Regions from separate parts of the Paenibacillus sp. ALE3 genome, predicted to be linked through region 2. Evidence: predicted binding sites of a transcription regulator. Region 2 holds the regulator's gene; each other region holds the start of a gene.
What was found. Region 2 encodes Rex, which represses fermentation and respiration genes when NADH is low (regulators of the CRP and FNR family bind a similar motif). Its sites were predicted from a motif close to TTGTGAAATATTTCACAA; they were not measured.

Region 1: a site for Rex is predicted at 3,125-3,142, ahead of ACXHJ2_RS01975 (cytochrome ubiquinol oxidase subunit I). Genes of this name have one in related genera too.
Region 3: a site for Rex is predicted at 6,371-6,388, ahead of lpdD (prenylated flavin chaperone LpdD). Genes of this name have one in related genera too.

What each region holds. Positions count from the first base shown of each region.
Region 1 covers NZ_CM134214.1:454,720-465,669, forward strand. Annotated here, with positions in the region: gene ACXHJ2_RS01965 (cache domain-containing sensor histidine kinase) at 1-1,166, shown strand, start outside; gene ACXHJ2_RS01970 (response regulator transcription factor) at 1,159-2,808, shown strand; gene ACXHJ2_RS01975 (cytochrome ubiquinol oxidase subunit I) at 3,210-4,616, shown strand; gene cydB (cytochrome d ubiquinol oxidase subunit II) at 4,603-5,616, shown strand; gene cydD (thiol reductant ABC exporter subunit CydD) at 5,616-7,370, shown strand; gene cydC (thiol reductant ABC exporter subunit CydC) at 7,351-9,150, shown strand; gene ACXHJ2_RS01995 (cupredoxin domain-containing protein) at 9,295-9,711, shown strand; gene ACXHJ2_RS02000 (ABC transporter permease) at 10,156-10,950, shown strand, end outside.
Region 2 covers NZ_CM134214.1:1,935,825-1,946,774, reverse strand. Annotated here, with positions in the region: gene ACXHJ2_RS08750 (acetate/propionate family kinase) at 1-890, opposite strand, end outside; gene ACXHJ2_RS08745 (3-hydroxyacyl-CoA dehydrogenase family protein) at 887-1,759, opposite strand; gene ACXHJ2_RS08740 (AAA family ATPase) at 1,896-3,398, opposite strand; gene ACXHJ2_RS08735 (hypothetical protein) at 3,391-3,924, opposite strand; gene ACXHJ2_RS08730 (cell wall elongation regulator TseB-like domain-containing protein) at 4,231-4,755, opposite strand; gene ACXHJ2_RS08725 (amidohydrolase) at 4,793-6,094, opposite strand; gene ACXHJ2_RS08720 (redox-sensing transcriptional repressor Rex) at 6,081-6,734, opposite strand; gene dinG (ATP-dependent DNA helicase DinG) at 6,762-9,644, opposite strand; gene ACXHJ2_RS08710 (tetratricopeptide repeat protein) at 9,802-10,434, opposite strand; gene panD (aspartate 1-decarboxylase) at 10,517-10,900, opposite strand; gene panC (pantoate--beta-alanine ligase) at 10,893-10,950, opposite strand, start outside.
Region 3 covers NZ_CM134214.1:1,097,120-1,108,069, reverse strand. Annotated here, with positions in the region: gene ACXHJ2_RS05035 (WIAG-tail domain) at 1-1,217, opposite strand, end outside; gene fabV (enoyl-ACP reductase FabV) at 1,407-2,594, shown strand; one part of gene ACXHJ2_RS05025 (IS3 family transposase) at 2,704-3,575, opposite strand; one part of gene ACXHJ2_RS05025 (IS3 family transposase) at 3,575-3,848, opposite strand; gene ACXHJ2_RS05020 (DUF1540 domain-containing protein) at 4,182-4,334, shown strand; gene ACXHJ2_RS05015 (hypothetical protein) at 4,408-4,710, opposite strand; gene ACXHJ2_RS05010 (DUF4190 domain-containing protein) at 4,804-5,175, opposite strand; gene ACXHJ2_RS05005 (hypothetical protein) at 5,397-5,984, shown strand; gene lpdD (prenylated flavin chaperone LpdD) at 5,993-6,343, opposite strand; gene ACXHJ2_RS04995 (S8 family serine peptidase) at 6,524-10,950, opposite strand, start outside.

The DNA.
Region 1 (10,950 bases), 1.5 Mb from region 2:
TTGAAACATTGATTGCGGATCGTAACGGGATTGTGGTCGCAGCTACCCATCCACAGTCGGTAGGTCAGACGTTGACCGATTTACATTTAGGCTTTGATGTCCAGCGTGCAGGTAAGGGGATATATGAAGCAAAAATCAACGGAACGCCCTCGAACATTATTGTGGATGAGCTGCTGCCAACCTCAAGTGTGAGCGGATTGACAATTATTTCGGTGTTTTCAACGGAACATATTGTGCAGGGGGCGAACCGGGTCAGCCTGATTGGTGCATTATGTGTACTAGCGGTACTCATCATGGCGCTGATTCTGATTACCATCATTTCCTGGCTTATTACCAAACGGCTCCAGCGGTTGAGCTATGAGCTGGGTCAGGTAGCGGCGGGTGATTTTCATGTAGTATCCAGTGTGGAGGGAAGGGACGAGATCGGTGATTTATCCCGCCGTTTCAACTACATGGTAAGTAGTATCCGCCAGCTTATGGCACAGGTCTATGAGACGAGTGAGCATAACAACAAGCTTGAATTGGCACAAAAGGATATCAAGCTAAAAATGATGGCAAGCCAAATTAATCCGCATTTTCTGTTTAACGCGTTAGAATCCATTCGAATGAAAGCACATTTGAATGGGGAAGCGGAGATTGCAACGACGGTCCGTTTGCTTGGCAGGCTGATGCGCAGGAATCTGGAGATTGGCAGTGGTAAAACAACCGTATTACAGGAACTGGATATGGTGCGATCCTATTTGCAAATTCAGCAGTTCAGGTTTGGGAATCGTTTGGTCTATGAAGTGAATTTGGAAGAAAGCACGAAGGACATGTCGATTCCTCCCTTAATCATACAACCGCTAGTGGAAAATGCAGTTATTCATGGCCTAGAAAATAAGGAAGAGCCAGTTACCGTGAAGGTAGATATCACAATAGAACAAAGAGAACTGCACATTAAAGTGGCTGATGATGGAATTGGCATGAAGGAAGAACAACTGACCCGTCTGTTGGCTCGGATCACGGGTACGGAGGAGCCGGAAGGGAGCAGTATTGGTCTGCGTAATGTTCATCAACGTCTGACATTGATGTATGGTGAACGTTATGGTCTGCATATTGAAAGCGCATTACAGGTAGGAACAACCGTATACTTTTCCATACCAAGGGAGGAAGCGTCGAATGTATAAAGCGATGATTGTAGATGATGAGCCTGCGATTCGTGAAGGACTGTCTTCCATTATTGACTGGGGGGATTGTGGCTTTCGCATCGTCGATACGGCAGAGAACGGACGCGAGGCTCTGGAAAAGTTCGGAGAGCATCGACCGGAACTGGTCATTGTAGATATTCGTATGCCTGGGATGAGTGGATTGGAGGTTATACAAAGCATACGCCAAATGAATGGGGAGCCGTTTCACTTTCTCATTTTAAGCGGATATGCAGACTTTAATTATGCTAGGCAAGCCATGGGATTCGGGGTGGATGGTTATCTGTTGAAGCCGGTTGATGAGGAAGAAATGACGTTAGAGCTGAAACGAGTACGACAAAGCATTGAGAATGAAAAGGGAGATGGAAAGTGGGGGAGTCCATCTTCGCATGAGCGCGATTGGATTGAAGCACTGTTGTTTCCGGTTCATTCAGAGCACCCTCGGGATGCTGTAGAACCCAGCCATCGTGCATCCAAGCAAGCTGATCACCAAAGCGACGCTGGAAAGCATGGACAACAGCCAGCGTTACCAGCATTGGACTGGAGTAGCTATCAGGTGATTCTGCTGGATTTGCGTATACCTGACTGGGATCGGCAAGCCCGGCAGTTGGCAGCAAAGCAGCGGCTAGCGGAATTGTGTCGTGATCAGGATAGAGGCATTGTGTTTGAGGCTGGAATATATACGGGCCTATTGCTTCCCGCCATGTTAAAAACGGAGCAAGATGCTGTTCAGTTGCTGGCTACATGGCGACAGGAACTAAAGCCTTGGGTAAATGAAATCTATGGGGCTGCTGGCGCTCCGGTAGACATTCTTAGCGATATCCCCAGATCTTTTGAACAAGCGTTACGATTATTGGAGCGTACGTTTTTGTTCCGGGCAGAAAGAGTCATGCTTCCCGGAGACCTACGTGAATGGGAGACAGTCCATGCTGAAATGGATGAAGCGTCTGATAGAGCCTCGGATGACCCCATGCGTTATGCAGAAAAGCTGTACTATGCGCTGGATATGGCTAATGGTAAAGCGGCGACCCGTGTCATTAAGGACATGGAAGTCCAATTTCCACAGATTTATCGTACAGAATCTGCAATCAAGGCGGCATTCGCTCAGACATTCACACTGGCACTGAACAAGTATGCAGCTGGACAAGAACACAGCCGGACCGTGCTGGAGGAGCACTCTAACCTGATTACCAATGTATATGCTTATTCAACATTGGGCGAGCTGGTGGATCACTCGCTCGAGCATGTGTTGCAGTGGATTGGCCAGACTGATACGGGTGGCAAGGAGATCATCATGAAGCAAATGATTGACTTTATACATGGTCATTATGATGAAAATTTGCGACTGGAGTTACTGGCGGATATGTTCAATTACAATAGTGGGTATTTGGGCAAACTGTTCAAAAGTCATACAGGCGAGGCCTTTAATGCCTACCTGGATAAGGTAAGGATTGAGCGAGCAAGGGAATTGCTTGCACAGGGGATTAAGGTGCACCAAGTGGCGGGCCGCGTGGGATATGCGAATGCAGATTATTTTCATAGTAAATTTAAAAAATATGTCGGTATGTCACCTTCCTCCTATCGTAATCAGACCCAAAAAAACGGAGGAACAGATGGCTTTTGATCGATTTCCTAGGTTTAACGTTATGAAGTCTCTCTTGCAGATGTCGGAGGTATGTCCTTCGAATGAAGAGAGGCTTTTTTTATATGTTGAAAAAGGACGGATCAATAGAAAATGTCACATTCATTATGGATTTTAGGGCATTTTCATAAAAACGCCATCGTTATGACACAACTTTGACACGATGTTCACATTTTTGATTCTATTTCATTTAAATTTATTCTATATAATGGGGATAATCTGAAGCCCGGTTATGGCAACCATGGCAAGTTAGCTGAGTGGGTCATTTCCTAAGAAAGTGACGGTTTCATATGTAAGAGTGTGAATATAATCACAAATACAAAAGACTTCAGATCACAAACATTAAATCATTGTTAAGGGAAGTACAGGGGAGGAGCAGCATCATGGACGTATTGGATTTGGCACGGTTGCAGTTTGCAACCACTACGATTCTTCATTTTGTTTATGTGCCGATCTCCATTGGATTGTCATTGTTGGTGGCAATTATGGAGACTATGTATGTTATCAAGAAAAAGGATTTGTACAAAAAAATGGCTCAATTCTGGGGGACATTTCTGCTGATTAACTTTGCGCTAGGGGTAGTCACCGGGATTTTGCAGGAGTTCCAGTTCGGAATGAATTGGTCGGACTTTTCCCGTTTTGTCGGTGATGTATTTGGTACGCCGCTAGCCATTGAAGCATTGCTTGCATTTTTCCTGGAATCGACCTTTATCGGTCTATGGGTGTTCGGCTGGGAAAGATTATCCAAAACTGTCCATTTAATTTGCATGTGGCTAGTAGCGATCGGTACGATGCTCTCGGCTTTGTGGATTTTGGCTGCCAATTCATTCATGCAACGTCCCGTAGGATATGGGGTTGTAAATGGCCGGGCAGAAATGCAGGATTTTGCTGCCTTGTTAACGAACGAGCAGCTTTTGTGGGAGTATCCTCACACCATTTTTGCTGCCATTGCAACCGGCGCTTTTCTCGTAGCAGGTATTAGTGCTTGGAAGCTAATGCATAAAAAGAATATGGACTTTTTTAAACCTTCTTTTAAATTGAGCATTATTGTTGCATTAATCTGTGCCATTGCTATTCCTTTGTTTGGTCATGGACAGGCTCAATATTTGATCAAAACACAGCCCATGAAGATGGCAGCCAGTGAAGCTCTGTGGGGAGACAGCGGCGATCCGGCGCCTTGGACGGTTATTGCAAATATTGATCCTGATAAGCAGGAAAATACCTTTGAGATTAAGGTTCCGTTTGCACTGAGCTTTCTGTCGTATAGCAAGTTTTCTGGCTCTGTGCCTGGTATGAAGGAACTTCAAGCACAGTATGAAAAGACCTACGGTCCAGGCGATTATATTCCGCCTGTCCGTACGACCTTCTGGAGCTTCCGCATTATGATTGCGGCAGGATGTGCCATGATTGCACTTGCTCTGTACGGAGCTTACCTGAGTTTTCGACAAAAATTGGAGGGCTCACATCGTTGGTTCTTCCGCCTTATGCTGTGGGGGATATCGCTCCCATTCATTGGGAATACAGCAGGCTGGATCATGACAGAAATGGGACGTCAGCCGTGGACTGTGTTTGGCTTGCTTCAAACGAAAGATTCTGTTTCACCTACCGTTGTAGCAGGAGAAGTGCTGTTCTCCCTGATTGCATTTACGACGCTGTATCTCATTTTAACGGGTGTGCTGGCATTCCTGTTTGCTCGCACCGCTCGTAAAGGCCCAGATATTGAGCCGCATCAGCATACAGTCATTCATGATCCATTTGCTCAAGGAGGTGACAGCATTGTCGTTAAATGATTTATGGTTCTTATTGATCGCAGTGTTGTTTACAGGCTTCTTTTTTCTAGAGGGCTTTGATTTTGGCGTGGGGATGGCAACAGGATTAGTGCCGCGTAATGACCAACAAAAACGTTTGATGATCAATACGATTGGTCCATTCTGGGATGCCAACGAAGTGTGGCTGATTACAGCAGCAGGTGCGATGTTTGCCGCCTTTCCGCATTTTTATGCAACGATGTTCAGCGGATATTATCTGGTATTTGTGTTTATTTTGCTAGGTTTGATCTTGCGAGGAGTCTCCTTTGAGTTCCGTGGCAAGGCCGAAGGAAAAGGGTGGACAGGAACGTGGGATACTTGCATTCTGATTGGCAGCTTCCTGCCGCCGATGTTGTTTGGTATGGCCTTTGCGGCTTTGGTGAAAGGTGTACCTATTCAGCAAAACATGGATTTGAAAGCCGGATTTTTGGATGTGTTCAATGGATACACCGTATGGATTGGACTGACAGTGGTCGGAATGTGCCTCATGCACGGGCTGACGTTCATTTCTCTGCGGACGATTGGTGAAGTCAGAGATCGTGCTCGTGTGATCGCGTCCAAATTTCTTCCGGTATTGGGAATTCTACTTGCTGGTATGGTGGTATGGACTTATTTTGCAACGGATTTATTTGCACGTCGTGGTCCCTTTATGTATGTTGCGGTTGCGGTGGGAATTCTCGCCTATGTGCTGACATGGTATTTCCTGAGGCAGCGCCGCGAAGGGTGGGCTTTCGGGATGACAGGTGTCATCATTTTGCTAAGCTTCGTTTCGTTATTCGTTGGCTTGTTCCCAAGATTTATGGTGAGCTCGATCAATAGTGCTTTTGATTTGACGATATATAATGCAAGCTCCAGTCATTACACACTGAAAGCCATGACGATTGTTGCAGCAACGCTTTTACCCTTTGTGTTGGCTTATCAGGCGTGGAGCTATTTTGTTTTCCATAAGCGTCTCAGTGAGAAGGATCATCTGGAATACTAATGGATAAAGCCTGGTTTGAATTAAAGGGCATTCGGCCAGTAATGCTGCTGCTGGCCGCCCTTTCCCTGCTCCAGGGAGCAGCGGTAATTGCACAAGCCATCTTTTTGGCAAAGGCTGTAACGGTTTTGTTTAATAAAAATCCGCTGGTAATGGCTTGGCCATCGCTGGCGTTGTTTTTCGCGGCTTTTGCAGTGAGGCATACGATGATCTGGCTGCAACGCCGGACAGCCGGTCGTTTCGCCGAAGCAGCAGGCGCTTCCTTACGGGAGCGTCTGCTTGCGCGTTTGTTCGAGCGAGGTCCGGGTTTTGCCGCGCAGGAAGGAAGCGGCAAGTTGGTGACGCTAGCGCTGGATGGTGTGGATCGGTTTCGCAATTATTTGGAAATATCCATTCCTCGTATGATAGACATGATGGCTGTAACCTTACTAGTGCTTGTGTATGTTTTCACATTAGATATGATTTCAGGTGTGATTTTGACGACTACGATGCCGATTCTGGTGGGCTTCTTTATTTTACTCGGCTTGGCGGCGCGAAAACAGGCAGACAAGCAGTGGCGTTCCTATCGTCTATTATCACATCATTTCACGGATTCGTTGCGTGGCCTACAGACACTAAGGTTTTTGGGACGCAGTCGGGCGCATGGGGAAACCGTAGGGAAGGTCAGCGACCAATACCGTACGGCAACGTTGCGTACGCTGCGGGTAGCGTTTCTTTCTTCATTTGCCCTCGATTTTTTCAGTATGCTGTCGGTCGCTTTTGTAGCAGTAGGCTTGGGGCTGCGTCTGATTAGTGGTTCGGTGGGACTGGAGGCAGCGCTTGCGGTGCTTATTCTGGCACCGGAATATTTTATGCCTATACGCCAGTTGGGATCAGACTATCACGCCTCATTGGACGGTAAGGAGGCTTGGGGAGCGATACGCTCCATTCTCGTTGCAGAGGATGAAACGATAGAGCCGAAGACAGCTAATGATAAAGGATTAGACATCACGGGGCAGAACATCCTCAAGCTGTCCGATGTGTGTTTTCTTAATGAAGACGGCTCCGCCCGGCTTGAACATGTGTCTGCAAGTGTTGAACCGCACATGAACATGATTGGCATCGTCGGAGCGAGCGGTGCAGGCAAAACGACATTGCTTAGTCTGCTTGGCGGCTTTTCTGACCCCACTTCAGGTGAGCTGATCCTTAATGGATGCCGATTATCTGTGGATACCAAAGCTGAATGGCAACGGCATATTGCCTATATTCCACAGCATCCTTACCTGTTTAGCGCTACTTTGGCAGATAATATTCGCTTTTATGAACCGGAAGCATCCAACCAGCAGGTAGAGTGGGCGATTGACGCGGTTGGACTGCGTGAACTGGTGAATGGCCTTCCGGGTGGATTGAATGAGCCTATTGGGGAAGCAGGTCGGACATTGAGTGGAGGGCAGGCGCAACGGGTTGCCTTGGCGCGGGCTTTGCTTAGTAACCGTCCGATCATTTTATTGGATGAGCCTACGGCACATTTGGATATTGAGACAGAATGGGAGTTAAAACAGACCATTTTGTCCGTATTGAAACACAAAAGAATGTTTCTCGCCACCCATCGGCTGCATTGGATGCCGGATATGGATTGTGTCTGGATGATGAATCAAGGTCGTCTGGAAGAGGTAGGTTCCCATCAGCAACTAGTTGCCCAAAAGGGAGAATATTACCGATTGCTGACGGGAATGTCGGAAGGAGGGGACGGACGATATGAGAGCAACGGACAATAGTAGCCAAGGCTGGTTTTTGCCTTATCTGAAACACTATTTTTGGGCCTTTCTGGCAGCAGCTCTTTTGGGAGCGCTGTCCATTGGGTGTGCAGGCGCGCTGCTCTTTACGTCCGGCCATCTGATTACTCGTTCGGCCTTAAAGCCTGAGAATATATTAATGGTGTATGTGCCCATTGTGCTTGTGCGAACGTTTGGTTTTAGTAAAGCCGTCATTCAGTATCTGGAACGCTTGGTAGGCCATGATGCTGCGCTGCGCCTTGTGTCTCGTATGCGGGTACGCTTGTATCGGGCAGTGGAACCGCAGGCGCTGATGATTCGCAGCAAATTTCGTACAGGGGACCTATTGGGATTGCTGGCGGAGGATATTGAGCAGCTTCAAAATATCTATCTGAAGCTGGTTCTGCCTGCGTTATCGGCTTTGCTGATTTATGCAGCAGGCATCTTGGCGCTTGGCTGGATGGACGGAACATTTGCCTTGCTGATGGCGCTATATGGGGGATTTTTGCTGTTCATCGCCCCGGCTATCTCACTTGGGACCTCACTCGCCAAACGGCTTACGTTCAAGCAGGAACGGAGTAAAGCCTATCAGGAACTGACGGATGCTTTGTTCGGCATGAGTGATCTGGTGCTGAGTGGACGGACTGGGCATTTCCTTAACACCTTTACACAACGTCACAAGAGGGCTGCCATGGTGGAAAATTCACTTCGTCGGAACGAGTGGCGTTCTCATTGGATCGCACAATGCCTTGTAGGCGGCGGAATTGTAATTATGACTGTGTGGGCCGGAGGACTGGTAGCACAGAATCGCATTGAAGCCACATGGCTGGCATCCTTTGCCTTAGTAACTTTTCCGTTGCTGGATGCCTTCGTTCGCGCTGGAGAAGCGGTGGTTCATGCGCCGGAGTATCAGGATTCACTTCGACGGCTAAAGGATTCCGAGAAAGGTACATCTGCACTTGCAGCACGATCAGATGCAGGACAACCAGCAGCAGACGATGCAGCAGATACTAAAGAAGAACAGGCTACCGCTCAGCGATTAAGCCACGGGGGAGACCTACTGCTGAACAACGTAAGCTTCCGCTATGCGGCAACGCAGGAATGGAGTGTGCGTAATATCTCCCTACACGTACCCCAGGGGGGGAAGGTTGCATTGCTTGGCCGCAGTGGTGCGGGCAAGTCTACGCTGCTGAATCTGATTCAGGGAGCATTGCAACCTGATGAAGGGAGCGTCACTGTCGCAGGCGTCCCCGTATTTACAGGTGGAGCATACTCCAGTCTGTTTGCGGTGCTAAACCAGCAACCGTATTTGTTTGATACGACGGTAGCGAACAATATTCGTTTAGGGCGACCTGACGCCACGCTCGATGAGGTTCGTGCAGTAACGGAGCAGGTAGGGCTTGGAATTCTGATCGATTCTTTACCGGAGGGTTACGATACTAGAATGCAGGAGACGGGTCTTCGCTTTTCTGGTGGAGAAAGACAGCGCATTGCACTGGCGCGGATTTTGCTGCAAAACCATCCGATTGTTTTGCTGGATGAGCCGACAGTGGGGCTTGATCCACTGACGGAGCATGAACTTATGCAGACGATGTTTCGCGTACTGAAAGGCAAAACATTGATCTGGATCACTCATCATCTCACGGGGATGAAGCATATGGACGAGGTGATCTTTATGGAACAAGGCACCATCTCCATGCGAGGCAGTCATGATGAGCTTTGGCGCGATCATGCCCGGTACCGTAATCTGTATAAGCTGGATCATCCAGGTCTGGAAAATTAGTGATGATCACCGTGTCGGATAATATGATTCATCTGCTAGAAGCTTTGAAACAAGGTATTTAAAATTTCGATTAACTTTTATATACTGGTTAGAGTTGATGCGTCACATGTCATGTAGACATTCAACTGGAGGGGGCTGATAGAAATGAAAACACTCATCTCTAAACATTGGCATTTGATGCTGATTGGTTTTGTAGCCCTGATCATGGGCGGGTTTGTCTTGTTTTATTTTCAGGGGAGCGTGTCGTCGTTTCCGGCCGTTCAACCTAAACAAGCTCAGGAGGAGCCAGATGAAGCCAAATACGAGATTGTGACAGTGGGTGTAAAAGGGGATGGTTTCTATCCTAAAAATATTGAAGTGAAAGCCGGCGTTCCAACCAAGATCAATTTCAAGAAAATGACGTCTTTTACTTGCATTGATGAAGTACAGTCGTTGAAGATCGGAATGGACGTTTACCTGGATCACGAAAATAATTATTTTACCGTCCAGGACTTGAAACCGGGCATATATGAGTATAATTGTGGCATGTACATGTACTACGGGACGATCACAGTAAAATAAATCAAAAAAAGCTTTCTGGCACATTGATGCCAGAAAGCTTTTTTTCTTTTAACTAGGTGAATTGGGACAGTATGTGTATATATATCATCATCCAGCTGTGGTGCAATATGCCCTATCCTTTACCTCTGATCAGCTTACATTAGCTGATCTTTTGTTTTTTCTTCTCTCAGGGAATTTACATGAGAACGGAGCAGGCGGAATGGTGCTGTACAAGCGATAGCGGTCGCCTTTGTCCTCGGATTTCAACCTTTGTCTGCTTATCCAAGAAATCCGGGGACAACAGCGATGGGAAGCACCATCCGCATGCGTAGTGGCTTCAATGTAAATCTTAATCCACTCCCCATATATCTAATTTTGAACTGATTTTTCTCCTAATTCGTCGGGTACCCGCTTCTGAGCCAGCAAAGTATGATAATAGTATCTAGAGATGAGGAGGAGCTTGTTATGGGATCTTCAACTGAAACCGCTTCCAGAGCTGATACTGCGATTCCTGAATCCAATCGGGGAAGACCGCGTAAGGCTCGCGGATCGAAGCCCGAACGCGGTGAAAAAGGCCTGTGGAACAGCGTGAAACAGCAAAAGTATCTTTACTTTATGTCCATTCCTTTCGTCATATGGGTGTTTGTTTTCAGTTATTTTCCACTATGGGGCTGGACAATGGCGTTTCAAAATTATAAACCAGCCAAATCGTTTTGGGATCAAAAGTGGGTAGGGTTGAATAACTTTATTGAGCTTTTTCAGGATGAACGTTTTTATCTGGTATTACGCAATACGCTGGCGATGAGCCTGATGGGTATTGTTTTTGGTTTTGTTGTACCGATCTTTTTTGCAATTCTGCTAAATGAGTTGCGTGGTATGCTGTTCAAGCGAGTTGTGCAGACAGTATCCTACCTCCCGCATTTTGTATCATGGGTAGTTGTGGCCGGATTGGTGACGAAAATGCTGTCCATTGACGGAGGAATTGTTAACGATATATTGGTAGCGCTTCATATTGTGGATGAACCGATTCAGTTCATGGCCAAGGGGAGTTGGTTTTGGTACATTGTAACCGCTTCCGACATATGGAAAGAGACGGGTTGGAATACGATTATTTATTTAGCCGCCATCACAGGAATTGACCAGGAACAGTATGAAGCTTCGCGTGTGGATGGGGCCAGCCGCTGGAGACAGATGTGGCATATTACACTGCCGGGTATCCGCTCGACTATCGCCATTCTGTTTATTATGGCGATCGGGCAT
Region 2 (10,950 bases):
TTAGCTTCGCCTTTTTCCATACCTTCAGTGATTTCACGCATATCACTGCTGATACCAGAAATAGCTAGAAGTCCACTATGCTTGTTCAGCATCGAATTGACCTCATTGACAGTCAATTCTTCTTTGTTCATGACATAAGGTACGATTGCTGGATCCAAATCACCACTACGAGTACCCATCATCAGTCCTTCCAGTGGAGTCATACCCATGGAAGTATCTACAGACAAACCGCCTTGAACTGCTGTTACACTACCACCATTACCGATATGGCAAGTGATAATCTTCAGGTCTTCCAAAGGACGGCCGACAAATTTGGCAGCTTCCTTACTTACAAAGTCATGGGAAGTGCCGTGTGCACCGTAACGACGAACCTTGTACTTATTGTACAACACTCTTGGTATGGCGTACATATAAGCTTTTTCTGGCATGGTTTGATGGAACGAAGTATCAAATACCACAACTTGTGGTACTTCTGGCATATTCAATTCAGCCGCTTTAATCCCCATCATGGATGCTGGGTTATGCAGTGGAGCCAGGTCGAACAAGCGACGGATTTCACTCTTCGCTTCAGGAGTTACGAGCGCTGACTGTTTGAAGATTTCGCCTCCATGAACCACACGATGGCCCACAGCCTGAATTTCGCTAATGCTGGAGATGACACCATGCTCTGCATCTGTGAGTGCATTCAGCACTTTACGGATGGCAGTAGTATGCTCCAAAATTTCGCTAACTTCAGTGTATTCTTCCTTATTGGTTGGTTTATGCGTCAGAATCGAAGAGTCCATACCGATACGCTCTACCAATCCTTTTGCTAAAACGGACTCGTCCGTCATATCATACAATTGGTATTTCAGGGAAGAACTCCCTGCGTTGATTACGAGAATTTTCATATCCGGTCACCATCCTTGTCATACTTAAAAAAGCCTTCGCCCGATTTTACGCCCAGATTACCTGCACGCACCATTTTCTTCAGGACGATGGACGGACGGTATTTCAGTTCGCCAAATTCACGAAACATCCGCTCCAAAGCAGCCAAAACGGAATCCAGACCAAAGCGGTCAGCCATTTCCAAAGGACCGTTTTGGAAGTTGTAGCCGATGCGCATAGCATCGTCAATATCTTCCGCAGAAGCTACGCCCTCTTGAAGTACATGAGCTGCTTCGTTAATTAGCAGACAGATAATCCGGCTAGTTACAAAGCCAGGAGATTCATAAATCATGACTCCTTTTTTCTCCACGATTTCTTCTACGAACATTTTCGTGTTTTCAAAGGTATCGTCTGAAGTTTTCAAACCACGAATAATTTCTACAAGATCAATACGGGATACTGGATAAATAAAGTGCATACCAATAACACGCTCTGGATACTTGGTCGAGCTGGCAAGCTCGGTCAGGCTCAGCGTGGATGTATTACTTGCAAGAATAATGTTGCTTGGACACACATGATCCAGCTCTTGGAAAACAACTTTCTTCTCGTCCAGATTCTCTGTGATTGTTTCAATGACCATATCACAGCTAGCGAGCTCCGCCAGATGAGATACTTTTTCAATGCGAGATAAAATCAGTTTTTTCTCTGCTTGGGTGATTGCCCACTTTTCCAGTTGCTTGTCTAGACTTGTTTCAATCATATTATAAGCGTAGTCTAGTTTCTCTGGTGTCTGCTCTACTAGCAGCACATCGATTCCTTTGGACGCGAGCATTTCAGAAATACCTTGTCCCATGGTGCCGCCGCCAATGACGCCGATTTTTTTAAATTGCATGGTTCTTAACTCCACCCTTTCCTGGTCACTCTCATATATTGTATCCTTCTTTGTCGAAAAATACATGTTTATGTCCCAATAGATAATAATATCTTAGCACGGACTAAAAGTAAAAAAAAATAACCAGCATAAAAAATTATGCTGGTAATAAAGCATTTTCACTAAATTGACATCTAAATTGATCCCCAGACAGAGTTTCTTCCTTCATCAGAATGTCAAGAGAATTGTCGAACACAGGACGATGCTTTTCCAGCAACTCCAAAGTCCGATTATGCAGGTCATTCATAATTTCGCCATTTTCCCGCATAAGTTCCTCTTTTGTAACCATTTCCATGTTGATAATCCCAAGAGAAGTCAAACCGGAAGTCATCATCGTATGAACAATGTTCAGCGCCTGCTCAAAATCATTACTTGAGCCCGTACTTCGACCGCCATAGTACATTTCTTCCGCAGTAGCCCCTGCGAGCGAGATCATAATCTGCTCCTCCAGGTACTGCTTGGTATATAAATAATGCTCTTGCTGTGGATTGTGACGCACGTAACCGAGCGCTTTCCCACGCGGGCTGAGCGCTACTTGACTTACGCTACCGGGACGGACGATTTCAGCCATAATAGCATGTCCCAGCTCGTGAATCGCTACACGTTTTTTCTCTTCCAATGTTGATTCTCGGTCTGTTTTTTCACCCATCATCACCTTGTCAATCGCCATGGATAGATGACTCTGCGCAATCATTTGACGATCCTGTCTCATTGCATAGATGGCCGCTTCATTCATGACGCTCTCCAACTGTGCACCGGAAAAACCGTAAGACTCCTCAGCGATTTTGTCCAAATTAGCATCTTCCTGAATCGGTTTGTTTTTGGCATGAATTTTAAGGATATGAAGACGGCCCTTCTTATCAGGCAAGTCTACTTGAATATGGCGGTCAAAGCGTCCCGGACGCGTTAAGGCGCTGTCCAGCATTTCTTTACGGTTTGTTGCCGCAATAAGTAATATCCGCGGTGTATCTGCCGAATAAATGCCATCCATTTCTGTCAGCAACTGATTCAAAGTCTGATCATATTCTCGTTGCTGTCCACCCTCACGCTTACCACCAATAACATCAATCTCGTCAATAAAAATAATTGCATTTTCTTTCTTTTCCTTGGCTGCACGAGTGCGAGCCTCCCGAAACAACTCACGGACACGACCTGCACCGACACCCACGTACATTTCAACAAATTCACTGCCTGAAGCTGCAACAAACACAGAATTGGTGTAGTGTGCAGCTGCTTTCGCCATCAGCGTTTTTCCTGTTCCCGGAGGGCCTGTAAGCAAAACGCCTTTCAATGGACGAATACCAAACTTGGAAATTTCATCATGTCGATTCAAAAAATCCAAGGCTTCACGCAATTCCTGTTTAGCGCTTTCTTGTCCACCAATTTCCTCAAAAGTCAGCTTGTCCGGACCATTTTTTTTACGTTTGCGCTCTTGTCCGGCACCTACGGCCAAGCCGCCACGAGCATGCATGAGCATTAACAAGCCGCTGAGCATCACGCCCGCAACCAGAAGAGGGATAATATTCACCCCAATAAAAACGAGAAATATAATGGTCACCGGCACAATACCGATTAATATTTCCTTGATCCATCTAGGCATTAGGCCATACCCCCATTTGCTGAGATTGACGTGGCAAAACGATAAACTTAGTCGCATTGCCTTCGCTGAGTCGGATATAGACATTGTTTGAATCCATATCGGTATCAGCCTTGATACCTGCTTTTTTCTTTTTCATCTGCTCAACTGTAGATGAAATTTGAGTATACTTTTTATTTTCCATCGCTTCGGCTACAGGAAACATAGCCTCAGACCACCATTGATTCAGTGCTGAATTGGAACGATCTGCGATATCCAGCTTAATAGTACGGCTGCCAATGATGGATTGCCCTTTTTGCTTAACCACATCGACCAATCCGGCCACATCCGCCTGCGGTTTGAGATCTAGTTTCAATACGACCTGATCCTGTTTAATATCTATTTGAGCGCTTGTCACGCCTGGATATTGAGATACCAGTTTTTCCAGAGGACTTTGCATTGTAACCTGACGGTAAATGAACCATCCCCCAAACATCAACAAGGCTGCCAAAACGGCCGCCACAACAATAGGAACTGCACGCAATTTCAAACAACATCCTCCTCTCAAAATGTAAAACCCAGAAGAAACGGGACGAATGTCAACAAACAACCAAATTGCATGATCTTATAGAGATCAGCAACTCATTTTTCTATCATTTTTGTCTATCACTTATAAAATATAGTATATCATAACGTGAATCTAATATCGAAGGCAATGTGTGGAGGAGTTGTGATTTTCGTAGTAGTAAAAAAAGACGTAAATACGATTTAAATCGCATTTACGTCTTTTCAACTTCAATCAGTTATTCTTTTAACAATACATTGCTTTCACCATCATCACTACTCCCATAACACGCTAGTAATTAGGCAAAGTATACTTTATCCCCGTCGATGCTCCATCTGAGAAACGGTAAAAGGTATAGTTATGATGGCTTTCATCATCGTAAAACAGTTGCCATACATATTCGCCATTGAACACACTCGGTTGGAGCCTTACAATTTTTGCATTTGGAAGTTGCTGCTGAATTATCGCTGTCATTTTTTGCTCGTCGACTCCGTTTTTCATCAGCTCGGTATGAACACCGCTTGGATCTGCGACAGGTACGTTAGGTTGTCCTTCCATTTTTTGAAAAGGAACCCACACCATTATATTTTCATTCTGTGCGTTTTTTCCTTGAACCACCCAATAAATCTGATCCCACACAGACTTCCAAGTCTGAGTCGTGCTAACCAGACCACCTGATTGCTTGGCCTTAATGATAGCGGCATTTTTCTCAGCCACCTGGTCTTGAGTAACGTAGGAATAATACCAGAAAATGCTGACCAGGATCAGTATTACGGCCAAAATGGCGACCGCTATCCATTTCTTCTTATTTTTCAAACCTGTGCTTCCTCTCTAAGGGGATGTGACACCTGAATTAGCGCGACAGCAGCCCTTCAAAGGCGGCTTGTGCCTCATGTTTGATACGTTCCTCGTCCATCGTCAGGCATTCGCCGTTTTTCACAACCTGACGACCGTCTACCCACACATGAGCCACGTCTTTGGCACTTGCAGAGTATACGGCATGGGAAATAAGATCTGTACGCGGCAAGAAATGGGCCTGATTCAGATCTAGCGCGATAAAGTCAGCCTTGTTGCCTGCTGCCAGCGCTCCTACTTCTTTTAAACCAATCGACTTTGCACCATACTCTGTTGCCAGACGCAGTGCTTCATTTGCAGGAACTGCTGTTGGGTCGCCAGATACTCCCTTGTGAATGAGTGCCGCCAGACGCATTTCCTCGAACATATCCAGGTTATTATTGCTGGCAGGACCGTCTGTTCCAAGAGAAACAGTAACTCCTGCACGCAGCAATTCAGGCACTCTAGCTACACCACTTGCCAGCTTCAAGTTGCTGCCTGGATTATGTGAAACCGCCACACCTCGTTCCGCTAATAAAGCTATCTCTTCGTCGTTCAAGTGTACGCCGTGGGCAACAAGTGAAGGGCGGGAGAAAAAGCCAAGCTTATCTAAGTGTGCAACTGGACGCAAACCGTAGTCGCGTACGTTTTGCTCAACTTCGGCGATCGTCTCGGACATGTGCGTATGCAATGGTAAATCGAGATCATGTGCTGCTTGAACAAATTTCTCAATAAACGCTGGCGGGCATGTGTATGGGGCATGTGGAGACATCATCGTTGTGATACGTCCGTCTGCTTTTCCATGCCAGTTACGGGCAAAAGTCACGGCCTCAGCCAGCTTGATCCGCTGTTCTTCTTCTGAACAGAGTCCAATGGCTCCACGCATCAAACTTGCACGGATGCCCGACTCTTCAGCTACACGTGCCACCTCATCCATATGATCGTACATATCCAGGAAAGTTGTGGTTCCACCTTTCAGCATTTCCAGCACTGACAAGGATGTTCCCCAGTACACATCCGTAGACGTAAACTTGGCTTCCATAGGCCACATTTTTTCCTGAAGCCACACTTGAAGTGCCAAGTCATCTCCATACCCTCGCAGCAGAGACATCGCCGCATGACCATGAGTATTAATCAGACCAGGCAAAAACAATAACCCGTTACCGTCGATTGCTTCCGTCTCTTCCTCACCCGCAGGCAGAGTCTCGCCAATGTAAGTAATACGGCTATCCTCCACAATCATAAAACCATGGATTACCCCAGCTTCAGCTCCATTCACGGCAAAAGAACCGTTTTTAATCATCCATTTATTCACTGTCATATTGTGCTTCTTCCTTTCCGTCCTCCAGATAATAAGCGAGGCTAAGCAAATCAGTTGTAAAGTCTGTGGCATGTATCCGAATGTTAGCCGGTGCCTTGAGAATGATAGGTGCAAAGTTTAAAATCGCTCCAATTCCACTCTCAATGAGCCTATCAGCTACGTGTTGTGCCTCAAAATCAGGTACAGTAATAATCCCGATTCGAATATTTTTTTCTTTTACAGTCGTTTCCAATTCATCCATCGGCTGAACGACTAAGGTATTGATTCTGGTCCCAACCTTATCCGGGAACGCATCAAATACCGCCACAATCTTCATATTGTCTTTTAAATAAGCGTTATAGTTTGATAGGGCTTGACCCAGATTACCCGCTCCGACCAATACTACATTAATTTGCTGGTCAATTTTCAGGATATGGCGTATTTTCTCAATTAGATAAGAAACATCGTAACCGATGCCCTTCCGACCAAAATCGCCAAAATAGGCAAGATCTTTACGAATTTGAGCTGGATTTAAATCTAACCTCTGTCCCAGCTCTTGAGAAGAGACCGTAGCCACCTCCCGTTTGTGCAGTGCATTCAGATAACGTAAATATACGGGTAATCTCCGTACGACAGCCTCTGAAATTTTATCTGATTTCATACTTGCTCCCCCTAATTGTAACGGACTTTAGGTGTCCGTCCGTTGTGCCTCTGTCTCCGGGGCGGATTGGAGCCATTCGGCGATGCGGGGCACCATTTGCCCCGATGGCATATGCTCCATTTTTGGTCCCGGTAACGAGTACAAAAAGTGCTTTCCATAATAGGATTCGATCACACGCGTATCGTAAACGATAACGACTCCGTGGTCGCTCGCTGTACGTACCAATCGTCCAAATCCCTGTTTGAAGCGAATAACTGCTTGTGGTACAGACAGCTTCATAAATGGATTCTTCTTCTGCTGCTGGAGCAGCTCGCTTTTTGCCTCCAGTAACGGGTGATTGGGCGGTTGAAACGGCAAGCGAACGATGGCCAGACAAGTCAAAGCCTTCCCTGGAATATCGACGCCTTCCCAGAAGCTGCTGGTTCCCAGCAATACAGAAGCCTTGGCTTCCTGAAAACGACGGGTTAGCTTGCTCCGACTCCCACTGTCTACACCTTGTCCTAACACGGTAATATCGCTGGATGCTAACGCCTCTTTGAGTGGCTCATACACTTGCCGGAGCATCCGATAGGAAGTAAACAGAACAAGCATTCTCCCCCGCGTCGCCTGGGCAGTCGCTCCTAGAGAGCTAACGAGCATCTCTACAAAATGTGCATCCCCTACACTGCCCTTCACACTCGGAAAGTCTCGCGGAATGACCAGCAACACCTGATCCCTGTAATTAAAAGGTGATGGGAGCTGTGACGTCATTAATCGTCCTTGATCCGCTGCCTCCTGCAAGCCGAGTTGATCGGTCATGTACTGAAACGACTTATCTACCGATAAAGTAGCAGATGTCAGAATAATACTTCTTTTTTTGTCAAAAAACATTTCTTTCAACTGGCGGCTCACATCGACGGGCACTGCATAAAATTGCAATGATTTACTACGGAATTGCCCACTCGCTTCGAGCCAATATACGGTTGTTTCATCATCGAGTCGTATAAAGAAGCGCAAATTTTCCCTAATCCCCGCCAAATCCTTAAGCAGACCCGTGATATCTGTAATGAGACTATCCGCCGCATAATCGTCGTGTTCTTCCTTGACATCCAGCATCAGCTTGTCGCCCTTGCGCAAAATTTCACTCAACGTTACATAAAGCTGATTTTCCAACGCCGCCGCTTGATCCCACTTTGCAGGCTTGGCCGACGGTTTGAGACGCGAAGAAAATTGTCCCGTTTCACCCGGTGTGGCATCAGACCGCTCTGGCAACATTCCAAACAGCTTATCGCTTAGCAGGTCCCAAGTTTCCTTAACCTCTAACACGAGTGGGTACAGCTGATCAATGGTCGAGGCCCATTCCGTCGACTTCTCATGCCCCGACTTTGCCAACTGCTGACGTAACGAAGGCAATTGTCCGTTCTTACTGTCCTTGAACAATCGAGTCAGCGTATGCACGAGTGTGAAATATTTCATATGCATGCCTAAGTGCTTACCGGCTACTTCCTCTAGATGATGTGCTTCATCAATGACCAGATGTTCATAGCTGGGCAATAGCTGGTGACTTGCTTTGACGTCGGTGAACAGCTTGGAGTGATTCGTTATAACCACATCCGCTGTTCCTGCTTCATGACGTGCACGATGATAGTAGCATTTGCGGAACCATGGGCAAGAACGACCAAGACAGGACTCGGAATCACTAGCTACTGTTTCCCAAAAATCCCCTCCACGGTTGCTCAGGTTCAGTTCCTCATCATCACCGGTTTCTGTCAGAGTCAGCCAGACAATCATTTGAGCCGCTGTAATCAAGTCTTCTTTTGGTGTCGCGAAGTCTCTTCTGTTTATTTTATGTTCAAACTTACGCAGACACAAATAATGCCCCCGACCCTTAAAAATGGCAGCCCGGAACGGGAACGGAATCACTTTTGTCAGCATCGGAATATCACGCTCTCGCAATTGCTCCTGCAGATTAATGGTATGCGTGCTTACGGTGACCCTCTGCCCATATTTTACACTGTGATACAGTGACGGAAGCAAATAGCCTAGGGACTTCCCTGTTCCTGTACCAGCCTCGATCAACAAATGCTTATCTTGACTCAAGGCTTGATTTACACCCTCAATCATTTGTGTTTGCGCCTCGCGCTCCTCATATTGGCTCAAGGATGAACGCAAATTGTCCCGCACATCATCCATATACTCCTCAAAGGAAACGCCTGAGAGTGGATTCGGATCATCTTCTCTACGTGGAGTAGCCAGTTCGGTCCAATCTTCCACTTTAAGCGCAAGCTGACGAAAAAACTGATGTTTCTCCAAATCCTGAATAGGGTCTAGCTCTTTCTCTTCTCGTATGCCGTCAAGAAACCAACCCAGGTCACTGTCTTCCTCTGCGAACAAATCGCTGAGCCGCTGTATCGTTATCAGAGGTAATGCCTGAAGCTCACTCAGACACTTTAAAAACACCTCAGCCGTAGCCAACGCGTCGCTGTCTGCTTGATGAGGGCGGTCATGCGCCAGCCCAAACTCTGAGGAAACAAAACCCAACTGATAAGAAGATAACGATGGAAACATAATTTTCAGAAAATCCATCGTATCCAAAATTCTACCGCTAAAGGGTAAATATCCACACCGGTCCAAAGCGCTTTGCAAAAAATTGAAATCAAACGCCACGTTATGACCGACCAGCACGACATCGTCCAGCATAGGCACGAGCTCCATCATCATTTCTTCGAGTGCAGGTGCATCCTTGACGTCATCGTCTGTAATTCCGGTCAATCCGGTGATAAAAGGTGGAATAGATCTGCCAGGGTTTACATAAGAGCCGTAAACACGGGAAATGCTGTGATCATGATCTATAATTGCAAGTCCGACTTGAATGATGTCATCCGCGGACTGGGTGCCTGTCGTTTCAAAATCCAATACCGCAAATTTCATTCGAGCTTAATCCTTTCTTATGACACATACAAAAATAATAACTCTGTATAATAGCATAGCAGAAGATTGTCTGTTTGGAAATTAAGACAGCCAAAAAAGACGATGCACACACCGCCTACGGAGGTGAGCATGCATCGTCTTACTCGGTGTCTGACAACTACATCCAGGTCAACAAGGAACTGTCGTAGCGAAGCTTTTCGGCACCGGACAAACAGGCTTGCATATTGTGCAGTGGCTCGGGCAGCGTTGGATCGAACTGATGAGCGAGAGCAAAATATTTTTGCGCCTCTTTTACGTCTGCCTGCTTTGCCATCAAACAGCCTAGCGCATTATAGATGACCGCTTTTAGCCCTGGCTGTTCAGTCAGGTGTAGCACCTTTTGAAACTGGCTTATAGCCTCTGCTGGATCATCCAGTTGAAAATGCGCCATTCCCATATAGATGCGACTCTGCCAGCTGTTCGGAAAATGCTGTAGCACCTGCTCAAATTGCTGGATTGCCTCCGGGTACATAAGTAATCGATAATACCCCTGCCCCCGGTCAAATGCCGGTAGCTCCTTTTCAGGCAGCTCAGCGTCAGACATGTCGGCCTCTGCGGAAAAGCCGGCTGCACGCAGGCAAACCATTTTTTCCTCAAAGGCCAGCCACTCATCCATAATTCCGTCACTCATTCTCCGCAGCAGACTCCAGTGCTGTAGCAGCTCCTGTCTGCGGGGGCCCTGGGCTGATGGGTAATGCTTCACGATATCATCTAACATGCTGTTCATTTCTGCGAATACATGCTGGAACATGTGCATCCCGCCCTTACGAAAGATGGATTAATACACTCACATTTTTCGCTTAAAAGACGGGTTTCATCCGCATTCCCATTCATTACATGATCGTTGCGTGTACTTCCTTGCTCATCGTTTGGGCTGGTTTATTATGTTCATCCACAAATACCACAGTTGGTTTGTATGTTTTGGCCTCTTCATTCGACATGGAAGCATAGGAAATAATAATGACTGTATCACCAGGCTGGACCAAACGGGCTGCCGCACCGTTAAGACAAATCACACCGCTCCCACGCGGTCCGGGGATCACATAGGTTTCCAGTCGAGCTCCATTGTTATTGTTTACAATTTGAACCTTTTCATTCTCCAGCAGATCTGATGTCTCCATTAAATCTTCATCTATGGTAATACTGCCCACATAGTTCAGGTTGGCTTCAGTAACCGTCGCGCGGTGAATTTTAGATTTCATCATGGTTCTAAACATGGGAAAGTACCTCCACTTTCTGTATTCTTATATTATCAATCAGTCGGGTA
Region 3 (10,950 bases), 840 kb from region 2:
TGAATACTCCGATCCGCGATATGCCGGGCTGTCACTTGGCCCGTTCCAAGCTGCTCTTCCCCGATGGAGCCAGGACTGAGATGCTTTCTTTCAATTGCTCCTGCCTGAATGTGCGTACTGGTGACTGCCTCAGACTCCAGATGACGCCCGCTGACAACACCTTCCTCCAATTGTTCCCTGCCCACAATTCCGTCGGATAGCTGCTTGCGATTAATCGAACCCGGAGCTAGATGCCGGGCATGAACGGCATGCTCGGTCAGGTGTGCGCTCTCAATGCTACCTGCCTGGATTTTAGTTCCATCCACAGCCCCATCCCGCAGTTTGGAGGTGGTCACAGACTGATCGCCCAGCTTGGAGCTATCAACAGCTTCATTCGCCAAATTGTTCGATTGAATCGTACCGCTGCGAATTTTATCGGAGGTGACCGACTGATCTTGAAGCATATCTGAAGACACGATCCATTGCTTGAAATGACGGCTTTCAATCGAGCCATTGGCAATATGATCGCCGCTGATAATTTTATCCGCCAGCTTTTCTGGAGTGATGCTGCCATCACGAAGTTTTTCACCACTAATAGAGCGATCCTGCAATTTACTGCCTGCCACTGATGCGTCCGACAGATGCTCGACCGTAATGGAGTCGGGAGCAATCTTCGAAGCAGTCACAGCACCGTCAGCTATTTTAATTGTATGAACAGCATAATCTGCTAGAAATTCCGTTTGGATACTCTCTTGTTTCAGCTTGCTGGAATCTATGGAAGCGGGAGCGATCTTTTCACCTGTCACAGCGAAATCACTCAAATCGTCTGTATAGATGAAAGCATTGTTTACATGCGGAGCCTTCTTATTGTTCAAAATTTCTTCCACATCAATTGGATCAGGTTCTGGTTCTGGTTCTGGTTCCGGCTCTAGTTCTTGCTCTGGTTCTAGCTCTGGCAGTGGGGGCTCTTCCCTCAAAGCTGGAGTCTCCTCTACATCTGCAACCTCAATCTCTTTCTCGTGCAGAGCCTCGACTTCAGGCTCGACAATTGTCTGTAGCTCCGACTCCTCTGTAGTTGGGGGAGGCGGAGAAGCAACTTGATGAAGTCTTGCTTCTGTCTCCCTCTCCGCAGGTAGTGGTTTTGAGCGTTGTATCATATTTAACTCATTCATATCCGGGTCAATTACACGATAGAGCGGCTTTTTGTTTCTGTTGGTTTTGCGGCTCTTGTTCTTCAAGCAGCTCTCTCCCTTCTCATGTTTATCGTTACAGCATCATATGCAGACTCTTAGGCACTTGCCACCCTGTACAGAGATTCACTTTTGGGTAAAAAGGATACTTACTGAAATCCACGTTTGAAAAAAAATTGTTAAAAGTTAAAATAGTAAGGGTGAAGATTGCTACAAGAAGAGAGGAACTACAATAACATGATTATCAAACCAAGAACACGTGGCTTTATCTGCACCACTGCTCATCCGGTGGGCTGTGCCCAACATGTTCAGGAGCAAATTGACTATGTACAAGCCCGTCCTGCTATCCAGGGACCTCGTAATGTGCTTGTGATCGGGGCATCTGCCGGATATGGGTTGGCATCTCGAATTACGGCCGCTTTCGGTGCGCGTGCCAATACAATTGGCGTGTATCGTCCTAGCAATGCTACGGCTACACGCACAGCATCAGCAGGCTGGTATAATTCTGCTGCATTTGAAAAATCAGCTCAGGATGCTGGGCTTAAATCTTTAAGCGTGACAGGAGATGCCTTCTCGGATGAGGTCAAAGCCAAAACGGTGGAAGCCATTCGCGAAGAACTGGGACAAGTCGATTTGGTGGTTTACAGTGTTGCTTCAGGTCGCCGTACTAATCCCCGCACAGGCGAAACGTCTAATTCCGTGCTCAAACCTATTGGTGAGCCTTACACGAATAAGACCGTTAACTTTCACACCGGTGAAGTCAGCAGCGTGACGCTCGAACCGGCAACAGAAGAAGAAGTACAGGGGACTGTAGAGGTTATGGGCGGTGAGGATTGGAAATTGTGGATTGACGCCTTGCGTGCAGGCGGCGTGCTCGCTGATAACGCCACTACCTTCTCTTTTTCGTATATCGGTTCAGATATTACCCAAGCCATCTACCGAGAAGGCAGTATCGGAAGTGCAAAAGATCATCTGGAGGCGACAGCTCGTCAGCTGAACGACCAGATGAAAACCACGGGTGGACGCGCCTTCGTCGCAGTCACCAAAGGACTTGTTACCCAATCCAGTTCGGCCATCCCTGTCGTTCCTCTGTATATTTCCGCTTTATATAAGGTGATGAAGGAGAAAGGGCTGCATGAAGGGTGCATAGAACAGAGCTACCGCCTGTTTGCCGAGCGTCTGTATGCACCAGAAACTGCGGTAGATCAAGAAGGTCGTATTCGCATTGATGATTGGGAACTGCGCGAGGATGTGCAGGCAGAAGTAGCGAAAATATGGGAGGAACTGACGACCCATAATATCTATGAATTGTCCGATCTTGAAGGATATCGTCGCGAATTTTTCCAGCTGTTCGGCTTTGAGTTCGAGGGTGTGGACTATGATGCTGATATTGATCCGATCGTAAATATTCCTAACGCACGCTAAGTCTTTTAGTGCTGCCATTCTGTTAGAAAAATATAAAAAAGCTGTCTCTGGCAGAAGAACATGGGACTGACCCCCGTTTGTGAGACAGGGATCAAAACACCTTCCAAGTTTAAGCAGCCAGTTGTCGGAAATGAACCGGCGACTGGTTGTTTAGTTTTGTTTGAATGCGAATTGAGTTATAGTAAAGGATGTACTCTCGAACGGTCTGCTCGACGATTGCCGTCGTCGTACAGGTTAAACTTTCGAGATAGAACGTTTCAGACTTTAGTGTGGAATGAAACGATTCGATGGGGGCATTATCAGCAGGCGTTCCCTTACGGGACATGCTCATGGTAATGCCTTTTCCTTTTACCGCTTCCTGGTAGGCCAAGGATGTGTAGACGCTGCCTTGATCGCTATGAAGTATTGCACCTGGTAGAGATGGCAACTGACGAAGGGTATCGAGCACAAAGGCGGTGTCCTGCTTGTCAGCTATACTGTATGCCACAATCTCTCCGTTAAACAAGTCTAAAATACTCGACAGATACAACATTCTTCCTCCAAATGGCAAATACGTAATGTCCGTTACAAGTTTTTGCATAGGCGTATCTGCTTCAAACTGTCGCTTTAGTAGATGCTCCGCGATATGAATGGGTTGCCCAGTAGGTTTCCGTTTCTTCGCTTTGACACGACATTGCAGCCCTTCACGCTGCATAATCCGTTGCACGCGTTTGTGGTTTACCGCATACTCCCTCCGAAGCAAGGCGGTGATTTTCCGGTATCCATAACGATATTTATGCTGGATACAGAGTTCACGGATTTTCTCTACCAAGTGATCCTCAAGTTTGCTCGCATACTCCGCCTTCCAGCGATAGTACGTGGCGCGAGAGATTCCTATCCATGCACAAGCTTGCTTCACACTCACTTCCCCTCGGATCGACTCTATCCACTCCATTACGATCTTTGACGATACCTCCTCTCCATTACGCTGTACTTTTTTAGCAACTCTAGTTGTTGTCTCAAAAACCTGTTCTCAGCCTGGACCTTCTCTAATTCCGAAGTGTATTCGGGCCCTTTGCCGTAGCTGTATTGTTTGCCTACAGGCTGCTCTAAACGGTTCTGCTCGCCATTACGGTACCATCTCATCCAAGTTTCCACTTGTGTCTTGTTTCGTATGTTTAATTGCTCCATGATTTCTTTGACCGGTATACCAGCCATTCTCATTTCAATCGCCTTCATTTTAACTTCTAATGGATAACTGACTCTTGTTGCCAACGAAAAAACACCTCCAAGGTTGTCTCCATATCTTACGACATGGTTGCATTCTCTTGAAGGTGTTTTGATTTGTCTCACGTTAAGGGGTCAGTCCCCATCTCTTCTGCACAAGGACAGCTTTTTGTTTTCTAACTAAAAAGGAACACTTGTGTCTATTTTGAACTGCAAAATGTGTAAATATTGCAATTTTAAAATTCATTTGATATTGTACAAGTAGACATAGCAAAATCCCTCTTCTTACCAAGAGGGTAAGCACAGTTGGACAAGTCCTACCTTGACTGACCGTGATTATTTTTGCTCAGCCCATCACATCCCTGTAAGGAGGTGAACAATATGGCAAAAGACGTTCTGTGCGAAGTCAACTCATGCACGTACTGGGCTCAGGATAATAAATGCAGCGCAAGCTCTATTTATATCGTAAGCAACAAGCCTGCAAACACTCACACGTCCGAAGAAACAGACTGCAAAACCTTTGAAGCAAAATAGACCTTAGTTTTCAAGCCAAACCATAGCTTTATCATGAAGGAGCCCCTGCCAGGGTTCCTTCTTTCTTATGATTCTAACAAGAATGATAATTATTATCAAGTTCTTTTTGGCCTATGTTATGGAAAATGCTATCCGCTCCTATACATTCACTTCCTCGAAGTTTTTCGACTTCGCTTAAGACAAAAAAAGAAGCGTCACCCTGAACGAGTCGCTTCTTGTGCTTGACCTTTTGTAATTGTTCCTGCTTGGTTGGCTTCATTCGCGTGTGCTGTGAAATTTCGCCATAATGATCATTCGTTTTGCGGCTCTGTGCCGCGCAATAGATCCCGGCGCGTTTCGCCTTGCTTAACGCCTTTTGTGTTTGAGTACGTGCCATAAAGCTTCACTCTCCTTGATTGGACTCCCTGTATCATAGCATCCAATAGGCAAATCGTGAATGGTTTGTCTGACTCAAACATTCTTTAATTCATTAAATGTCTGAAAAAATATCTGGATCGCCACTGGAGGCCGCCACAACAAAAACAATAACCAAGAAAATAATAATCAGTGCATAAATCAGTGTGCCGATAATACTACATACCAGTCCAGCAATGGCCATACCTCTGCCTTGCTCGCCATGACGGTTAATTTCCTTCAGGGAAAGACTGGACAAAATAATACCCACAATTCCGATAATCAACCCAAGATAGGGAATGACAACAGATAAAATCCCGAGCACCATCGAGGCAACAGCTTTACTGTTTGTAGGTGGAACTACTGGGGGCTGGTTAAATGGAGCGTTATAATCGTTCGGCTCCTGAAAAGGATCGGAAGATCGAGGCTCCTTGTACAAGTCACTCATCTGTTTAATTCAACTCCAATAATTATAATAGCAATATATAAGTTCTAGGGTACCACAATCTTACAAATCAGGACAGTACTTATTTCAATTTTTTAAATTAGAACGTTAAAAAGAAGAAGCGTAGCATCTTAGCACTTTTTGAGATAACCGGGCATACAGTACTGTACCTATTACAGATAAATTACGCTCCAAGAGAGCATCCTGCCAAGGAGGACGGAGCTATGTTATATCGTGGAACAGCCCGCAGAAAGGGCTCGTCTCACCAACGTTTACATGCAGAGACACTTCGGAAAATATCCGCCGCCATGCTGCCATTTTACAAAGCTATTGCAACCCAACGTGCTTTTGCCGTCCAATGGTCACGAGCTGTCGTTCAGGGTAATTTGGATCGGATGAAATCCCTTCTCTGCTCGGTAGCGCCATTTGCCGCCAAACAAGGCTTAGGTACGAATGGGATTGGCTACTTTGTTTCCTTTTTAGCTCAGCCGCCGATGCTCTATTACACGAACGGTACGACGATTCCACCCGGGACGGTGCAGTTTACATTTGAGCCAAAGGTTCATCGCGCCATTGCCAAAGCCGTTTTTCCGCTGTATCGCGAATTGGCACGCAATGAATGCTTTGCTTCTGCCCTAGCCAAAGCGATCAACAGGCAAGACCAGCGTGCAGTTCATGTAATGATCCGTAGTTTAATTCCATCCTCTGCGCTAAAATCTGTAGACATTGAGGATGATGGTTTTGCATTGCTTTTTAAGTATCCCTTTAGTAAGTACCCCTATCGCAATCTACTTTTTCGAGAGTTCACTTAAAAAGGTTGCTACAAGCGCACTTGCTTAAGTTCTTCAATGAGCTCTTTTCCCATTTGTATAGCCATGTCTGTCAGCACTCGGATTTCGTCCTTGGTTGCATGATCCAAATGCGTCCCGCAGCAAATGGCGAAGTTACCCGCAAACTCTTTACGCAAGCGAACTGCAATTTCTTCAGTAATATAAAATTCCTTGTGGTTTTGCAATTGCACGGTTTGAATCGGCTCAAGCCTAGCCCCTGCAGTAATCGTCCCCAAGTGAGGCTGATCACCGCCTGATATGAGCACAACGATATCTTCTCCCATAAAATAGGCATCCAGCACAAGACGGATACGTCCGCTTTCTTTTTCCAAATGAATCATATGATCCTCTCCTGCTAAAAAATATTATTGTGAAACGATTCACTTCATAGAGTACCATTCATTGTATCGCTTCCTGAACTGTTGGACAAATTTAAAAAGGCCCACAGCAGCCTCTATTAACAGTGGCTTGCTGTGGACCTTTATTGTATTCTAAAAAAACTCCCATCCTCTTACTTGCTGTTAACGGATTGTGATGGTATGCACTGCCTTACCCGTTGCGCCGTCATTATCCGTTACTGTTAGCTCCACGGTATACGTTCCGGCTGTGGTGAATTTATGCTTCACCTTGGAACCGACCGCCGTATCGCCATCACCAAAATCCCAACTGTAGCTGACGATCTCACCATCTGTATCGCGGGAAGCTTTGGCATTAAATTGTACATTTTTGTTCTTCTTGGCTGAGTCATTCGCCTGGATAATAGCTACCGGCTTTTCATTCGATGTAGGTGGATTCGGACCTGGGCCCTCTCCTCCACCATGGGTTACATACAACCTCCCCGGCGCCTCCGTCTCCACTTCATTCCCCGCTGCATCCCTTACCCGGATCACGATGACTCCGCCTTCCAGGTTCAGAGAAGATGAAGTGAGATAAGTACCTTCATAGTGGCCTGACGAAGTTTCATTTAATGGAATTTCATTACGGGCCAAAGTGGACAGGTTAAAGGGCAGCTCCACATGGAAGGATGCCTCCAAACCGGATGCACTGTCAAAAGCTACTCGTACCGGCTGTCCTGGAGTAATACGTACATCCTCAGCAGGGCTAATATTTTCAAGCTTCGGCAGCGCTGTATCGACATACACCGAGCGTGTAACAGTCGTTTCGTTTTCGGCAAGATCTTTGGCCGTTACCGTAATTTGATTTTCACCTTCATTGATAAGCAGCCGTTTATTAAAGCTACCGTCACTTCCGAATTGAGCGGGCTCGCCGTTAATCGTCAATTCGGTGAGGAACTCGTCATACACCGTACCGGTTACACTGACCACACCCGCATTTGTACGAGCTCCTTCATCAGGTGAAGTCAGGATCAGACCCGGTTTAGTCTGATCGAGCGTTACAACCACCGGCTCGGAACGATCCGTTACTTTGCCGTATACCGCCGCTTGAACACTTAGCGGATTAGCACCTGGCTGAAGATCGACCGACAAACTGAATTGACGATCCTTCACTTTCGTTGTGCCAGTCAGCTCCTTACCGTTAAAGAGCTGAATATCAGCTCCTTCTGCCGGAGAAGTTCCTGTTACGGTAATCGTTTCCTCCTGCGTATACGTAGCCTTCGTAGGAGTCGTAATCGTTGGAGCATTCACCGGATATCTGACGATAGCCCGGATCATGTAGTTCCCTTCCTCTTCAGGTGATTGGCTCCATGTGCCGCTTACACCTTGCCAGCTGCGGAGCGCATTGGGACTGTTTTCATCTGTAGCCAGACCTGGTGACTGTGTCCCTACCGCAGACTGTGTATATACGATGTAGAAATCACCTTGAACCGTCACCGGCTCTGGAAGCTGCACCGTCGTCCATTGTGTCTCATCCCGGACAGCAGTCCCGTCGAATGGACCAGCCAATAGACGTCCTGGTGCTCCTGCTGCACCGGAGGCGTCATAGATAGAATATTGGAATGCCGTTCCCCCCGGATTCGGGAAAGCAGAGTTCCAGAACAAAAGGGATGCTCCTGTCACTTGTGCCACTTCCGACTCAGGTGTCATTCTCACTGCCCATGAATTGCCTGCCGCGTTAAAGGCTCTGGCATTTTCTCCTGTACCGTCATCATAGGCAATGCCTCCTTGGAAACCGATGAAAGGCTTCAACGTGACATTCGCTTCAACACTGCCGTTTGGAGGAGCAATCACGGAAACACTGTCACTGTAATAATTTTCGGCTGCAATGGACAATGTGTATGTTCCTTCCAGCACGTCCAGCGTAAATTCTCCAGCCTCATTCGTCTCTACAGGAGCAATACGTGCATCTTCCAGCACCAATACTTTCGCTTTTTGGATCGGTTCACCGGATTGCTTGTCGGTAATAACCCCGTGAATCGTACCGTGAGGGACAGCCTGGAGACTAAAGTTTGCTCTGATGACTTTGTTATTTTCAATCGTGACTGCTTTCGTCTGAGGCACGTAACCGTAGGCTTCGGCCTTCAGCGTATAGTCACCTGCTACATGAGTGAAGCTGTATTTGCCCGTGGTTGGGTCTGTTTTCACCGAACGTCCGGTTTCCAGTACCGTAACGGTAGCACTGGCTGGAAGACTGTCAAGACCGACACGTCCACGCTCCACGGATGCATCTGCCGGCTTCACTTTTTCCTGGAATTCACTCTTTTCAGTGCTTGTAATTTTATACAGCGGGAATTGTTCTTCCGCTTTTTCCAGCTTGATATTGGACTCAGGTACGATATCCTTGGTCACTGTCGAAGCTGGAACACCCAGCACACGGAAATCGTCAATGTACCAGCCATTTTTGTTCACACTGTTATCCGATTTCAAGCGGAAACGAACTTGAATCTCGTTGCCGGTATAGCTATCCAGATTGTAGTAAACAGGCGCCCAATTCTTACCACTTGTATTATGTGAGAACTTACCCAGCTCACTCCACGTGTCGCCATTGTTTTTGGACACTTCTACATATCCGTAATCATAGCCGCCCTCAATTTCAAACCAGTGGTTGAAGGTCAGTGTTGCATTGCGTATACCATTCAAATTAATTTTTGGAGAAACCAGCGAAAAATCAGCACCGTTCTCATAGTTGCTATCGAGATCGGTGGCCCACACATTCGGCTTGGACACTGCGCTCCCCGGTCCTACTTCCTTAGGAATGCCGCGTTCCCATTCATCCTTGGTCCCGGAATGAGTCCAACCATTGTCTGAGCTGCCATCAAAATGATTGCTATACAGCGTATCCGGCACGTCCACTCTTAGTGAAGCCTCGTTCGACTTGACACCTTCGTTACCGCTATAATCCTCGGCTGCCACTGCATAATGATAGGTCGCACCACCGACGGTGATCGTATCCGTGTAGGTCAGCCCAGAAGTTGTACCGATGGAAGTATAATTTTTGCCGGACTGGGTTGAACGATACACCTTGTACTGCTTCACATCTTCATCAGAGGAAGCACCCCAGGCGAGTGTAACATTGCCCACATTATCTGCTTCAGCAGTCAAATGGCCAGGGGCAGCAGGTGCAACGGCGTCTGGTTCCTGAATGGACAGATCGTCAATATACCAGCCATCTTTCACGATCGTATTGTCACTAGTAAAGTTGAACAGGAGGTATACCTTTTGACCCGCAAATGCTCGCAAATCAAGATATTGTGTTTTCCAGCCATTGCTGGTTCCAGTAAACGATAATACCTGCTCAAACGCATTCTGATTGTTGGTGGTCGCTACATACACTTTGCCGAAATCAGAATTGTTTTCAAGATCGTACCAATGCTTGAAGCTAACCAGTGCCCCCTTGGAACTCTCGGTCAGATCAATAGGAGGAGCCATAAAATAACTGTTGGTGTTGGTCTGGTATTGGCCTTCGAGATTGGTCGCGATGACCTTTGTACCCGAATGTGCACCTTTAGGGCCGCTTGTCGGGGTTCCCCATTTCCAAACACTACCCTGACCCCCGATATTAATACCGGCAATGTCTTTTTCAAAGTCTTGTGTGTAGCCTGGTTTAACACCTTTAGAGACATTCACCTTATATACTTCCGTTTCAAAACCATTATTACCGAAATCATTTACACGAATATAGTATTCCAAACCTTTGCTATCCACCAAAAAGGTCGGAATGGACGCTTGATATGTACCATCTTTGCTGTCTCCAGAGGTCCGCTCCAACGGAATGTATACATAGTTTGACGAACCCGCTGTTTTGGCAAAGGCCTCAACGGCTATTACGCCGACATCGTCCGTTACATGAGCCGTCAAAGGTATATCAAGACCCTCAAATGCAGCTGCAGGCGGTGTATGCTCAAGAACAGGCGCTTCCAGATCGTCGCCACCTATTACGACTTTACCGGATACAGAGCCCAGACCCTGCATGACAGATCCGACTGCATCGAGTGCATTAATGACACCATGTCCATATCCATTGTTTGGCGAAGTAGGATATGTGCTGTCTGTCCGAGGGGTAGCCGTGTTTTCCAAAATTTCCTCCAGCTGGTCCACGGTAAGAGAATGATTCGCTTGCAGCAGCAGAGCAGCCAGACCCGCAACATGAGGACCGGCCATGGAAGTACCGTTATAGCCACCTTTATAACCGCCACCAGCCACGGTTGAACGAATATTTACACCCGGCGCGGAAACTTCGGGCTTGATCTCACCGTAAGGTGAGGGTCCCAGCAATGAAAAGCTTCCCAGTTTATCATTGATATCGGTTGCCCCCGTGGCAAAGGATTCCGGATAGTTGGCCGGATTGGCTACCGATCCAGGTCCGCCCGGATTGGAGAGAGAGGTGTTCCCTGCGGAGAATTCGGGAAAGATTTGAGCATCCCGCCACGCCTGAACTACAGGCCGGAACCATTCATCAAGACCCGGTCCGCCTCCCCACGAGTTGTTCACCACATCTGGAGCAAGCTCGGGATGAAGATTACCTTGAGCATCTTTTGGCGCAAGCAGCC